DNA from 2 places in the Corynebacterium callunae DSM 20147 genome. Region 1 is predicted to be linked to the other one. Evidence: riboswitches for the same ligand, from Rfam matches in the RefSeq annotation. Region 1 holds a riboswitch; the other holds the start of a gene.

What was found. A riboswitch is a leader RNA that binds a small molecule or an ion and turns the genes downstream of it on or off. The one in region 1 is predicted to bind cyclic di-AMP.
Region 2: another riboswitch for cyclic di-AMP. It lies ahead of H924_RS09315 (C40 family peptidase); the one in region 1 lies ahead of H924_RS03990 (resuscitation-promoting factor Rpf1 domain-containing protein).

What each region holds. Positions count from the first base shown of each region.
Region 1 covers NC_020506.1:840,819-843,017, forward strand. The annotation lists gene H924_RS03985 (hypothetical protein) at 1-185, shown strand, start outside; gene H924_RS03990 (resuscitation-promoting factor Rpf1 domain-containing protein) at 279-854, opposite strand; cyclic di-AMP (ydaO/yuaA leader) riboswitch at 860-989, opposite strand; gene H924_RS04000 (cold-shock protein) at 1,403-1,786, shown strand; gene H924_RS04005 (DUF2771 domain-containing protein) at 1,830-2,199, opposite strand, start outside.
Region 2 covers NC_020506.1:1,986,016-1,988,214, reverse strand. The annotation lists gene qcrB (cytochrome bc1 complex cytochrome b subunit) at 1-266, shown strand, start outside; cyclic di-AMP (ydaO/yuaA leader) riboswitch at 1,003-1,174, shown strand; gene H924_RS09315 (C40 family peptidase) at 1,186-1,821, shown strand; gene H924_RS09310 (C40 family peptidase) at 2,033-2,199, shown strand, end outside.

The DNA of each region.
Region 1 (2,199 bases):
CAAACGTAGAGAAGAAGCACTTCGTCGATCCGGCTTGGCCGGAGCATGCACCCGGTGAGCACGTGGTTACCGAAATCATTTCCAAGGTTGCTGGAGCTTCCAGCCCCTGGGGCGATGAGAAGGAGTTCCCATTCCCAGCTGAAGAGCTCGGATACGTCCACCCTTATTCCCGCATCAATCGCTAAGAGTTCGCAAAAAAGAGGCAGTCATGATGACTGCCTCTTTTTTAATGCATGAAAAAAAGGGAACCCGTAGGTTCCCTGATTCACTGTGGCTAATTAGCCAACATAGGCATTGTAGTAAGCCTGAACCTCTGGTGGAACGGCAACGCCGTACTGTGCCAAGGTGCCGGTGACAGCGCCATAAGCAGCCTTGATGGTGTTGAGATCAGTGGAGCCGATAGCAACATTGTTGTTGGTTGGCTCTGCTGCGTACTCAGCCTCGGTGGAGACAGGTGCTGCAGCTGGTGCAGGAGCGGAGAGATCACGCTGGGTAGCAGCGGAGTTCAGACCAAGCTTTGCAGAACAAGCAGGCCATGCGCCCCAGCCCTGCTGTGCGAGGGTACGCTCTGCGACAGCGATCTGTTGTTCACGGGTTGCGAGGTTTGCAGAAGGTGCAAACTCAGTTCCGCCAAAGGCAGCCCAGGTGCTCTGGCTGAACTGCACGCCACCGTTGTAGCCATTGCCGGTGTTGATAGCCCAGTTTCCGCCGGACTCACACTGTGCGAGGCGATCCCAGTCAGAATCTGGAGCTGCGGATGCAGTTGGAGCCATGATTGCAGCGGCTGCGCCAAAAGCAACAGTAGAAGCTGCGATCTTGGTAAGGGTAGAGCTCTTGGTGGAATGACGTCCCATGAAAAGTTTCCTCTCATTAGTCGCCGTCGAGGTTAGCTGTCGGGTTAGGGCGGAGGATATGCCCTGCCGGAAAATCCGGCTTCACCCCAAGGAGTTGACCTCCGATGCTCTTTTATTAAAGAGCGGGTGGGTTCCCCGTCCCTGTCTGCAGATTTTTTCTTATCGAATGATAAGAATTTGTGGTTTAAAGTTCTTGCTCCTAGACAGATTTTCAGCCTCCGACCCCAGACAGGGTTTGGCGATGAGCCGGAAAATATGGATGAAAAACTGCGGTGCCTTGGCTAAACGCTAGCCGGAAGGTCACGATTGTGTCACGTTTTTTATCGGAGCTATATCAAAACTGGCTTTTTCTGAGGCTAAAACCCCTGGTCATATTAATAAAAAATTAAGGTGTTAGTTATGTCACATAATTAGTGTTGGGGCTATGCAAGGGGGTAAGTGAAGCGAGTTTTAGCAGGCGTGCTTGCCGTGTACAATGATTTCTTCTGGTTATATAGCGCCTGCTGCTATGGCGCTAAGAATATGCGAATTGAAAGTGGTGAGGACGAGTGCCTGTCGGAACAGTGAAGTGGTACGACGCAGAGCGTGGTTTCGGCTTTGTCTCCAATCCGGATGGTGAAGACTGCTATGTAGGAAAGCAGGTTCTTCCCAAGGGGATTGGTGAACTACACAAGGGGCAGCGAATCGAGTTTGATTTCGCAGCAGGGCGTAAAGGTCCACAGGCGCTGCGCATTAAGGTCATGGAAACTCCCCGCCGCAAACCTCAGCATAAATATGAACCTGACGCCCTCCATGGCATGATTTCAGATCTTATTACCCTTTTGGAGAGCGGTATTCAGCCAGGTTTGGCCAAGGGACAATATCCCGAAAAGAAGGCCGGATCTCAGGTCGCTGAAATCCTTCGCGTGGTAGCCAAAGAACTAGACGCATAAGAAAAGGAGAGAGTCCATAGACTCTCTCCTTTTTTAGGCTGGACTATTCGGCAGCCTGTTCCATGGTGGAAAGGGACCAGGTCACGGTGTAGGGAGTTTCTTCGCCGTTACTGTCGTGGCCGATCATAATTGCAGAAATTTCCACCACCACCAGACGTGGACGCTCGCCACCATCTTCTAGCGGATCAACAGAGCCAGGCAGTGTTACCTCAGTGGTTTCATTGGCACCGTGATAAGCCTCATCATTGGCAGCTGGATCATCATAGATGGTGAGCAGGTACCAGTCATGATCGTAGATTGATTCCGGAATGGTGAGATGGAGTTCTTCATCTGCACCCACATTCAAAGTGGGAACCTCATTCTCCGGGCATTCCACACCTGGCTCACAGATGCTAAATGGGAAAACCTCGAGT
Region 2 (2,199 bases), 1.1 Mb from region 1:
CCTTCATTGAAGTTCACCAGCCTCTGGGACCTGTGGATGACCATGGTCACCCAATCCCACTGCCTTACGCCGGCGCAGCTGTTCCAAAGCAGATGAACCAGCTCGGCTTTGCAGAGGTTGAGACTCGCGGCGGATTCTTCAGCCCAGATCCTGTTGATATCAGGGAAAAGGCTGGCCATATCCAGCACGATAACCACGCTGAGGAGGCCGCAGCATTGCGTGCCCTCAACGAAGCAAATATTGAGCGTGACAAGGGAAACCACTAAGTCACTAGCTTAATTAGAAATGGACTCTCTTCGGAGGGTCCATTTTTTATGTCTACATGCCCGTGAGGTATCTCAATATTGCGATGGTGGGGCTATGCTGGAATCTTTGGCGATTGGTATGGAGGAACTATTTAGCCCCTTTAGAAGGACTGAGGGACAGTAAAACTTACTCCTTATATATAGGTATAAAAATGCTAGAAAATCAGTCATTAACTTGCTTTAGCTGACGCTTATTTTGAGTTGGTCATCAAGCTCATTTCAATGAGTGAAAGTCGGAGAAAATTTCTGTCGTTTGGCGCACCAAAAGCATCTTAAATGGCTTTCAAAATCTCCGGAAAATCCCGAGTTTTGAGGGTTCGTGAAGCTTAATGACTCTTTTTAAATCCAAGTGTGGGAAAGGTCACATAGGTTGCCCAGTGGCGGAAGGTGTGTCGTTTTTAAGAGCTTTTATTACATTTCGATAAACCGCAATGGTTGTCGAAGTCCCTGTTAAGGGCTCAATCGGTGGTATTTGGGCTAAAAGATAGTCCCGGAGATAAGTGAGTAATGCAAGTTAGTCTCGGTCAAATCAATCAACGATAACAGTTGTGTAACGGCATGGAATTGAAAGCGGAACTAGACAAGTCTTGATGCGGTTTCGTAACCTTATTGAGACCTTGCAGGACGGATTGGAAATATCTAATCCGCCAGCATCAGAGAAACAATAGAAAATGCTTAGTCGCTAGGCGGTATTTCTTAAGGCTCAAAGCCGAGAGGATAGCAACGATGCGAGCCGGGGAACCACACGTGTTCCTGGGGTGAATTTCCCACAAGGGCCGGATGTGTATATGCACAGATGGAAAGAGTGGAGATAGGGGCCTTCCGCTCCGAACCCGACAGCTAACTCGGTAGGCAAACAGGAAGATTTGGAGTTTCATCAGTGGGCAAGCACCGTCAAGTAAATTCGAACGCAACTCGTAATGTTGTAGCGGCATCTGCAGTTGCGCTCGGCGCTACCGCAGCAATTGCGCAGCCAGCGCAAGCGGCAGAGGTAGTAATCCCTGACACTGGTTACAGTGTCGAGGTTGCGGGCATTGAGAACGTACAAGGAATTAATAACGTTCCTGGTATTGATCAGTGGATTCCATCCCTTGCAAACCAGGCATCACCTGTTGCTTACTCAGCAGTTGTTGATGCTCCTGCAGGAGAAGCTCAAGCAGCTCCTGCACAAAGCACCGGACAAGCTATCGTCGATGTAGCTCGTTCCAAGATCGGTTCCCCATACGGCTGGGGTGCTGCTGGCCCTAACGCGTTTGACTGCTCTGGTCTTACCTCTTGGGCATACAGCCAGGTTGGCAAGTCTATCCCACGTACCTCCCAGGCTCAGGCTGCACAGGGCACCCCAGTTGCATACTCTGATCTTCAGGCTGGCGATATCGTAGCTTTCTACTCTGGCGCTAGCCATGTGGGAATCTACTCCGGACACGGAACCGTGATCCACGCACTTAACGAGAGCACTCCTTTGTCTGAGAGCCCAATCGACTACATGCCTTTCTACTCTGCAGTTCGTTTCTAATTTCCTAGAAACTCCTGCAGCACGATCCTCCATCTGTACTTTTCAGGTGGAGGATTTTTAATGTTCAAATGAAACGATTCGCTCCCGGAAGAAGATAAGTAACTAGGCTAAGATTTTCCACATTGATGGACCTAGTTTTTCTACTTGTAACCGCACTAAGGTTACTGGGGGAGTATTAGCTGTTTTGCTGAAATCTGCATTAGGGAGTTTTATGTTTACACGTCGTTGGGTTGGTCTGGTGAGCTCGTGCGTGCTGGTGTGCTCACTTTTGCAAAGCCCACAAGCAGCTTTTGCCACCGAAGTGGACCAACTCATCGCAGAGATGGACACTATTTCGCAAACGGTCTCAGCGCAGAATGAGGAAGTCAAGCAATTAGA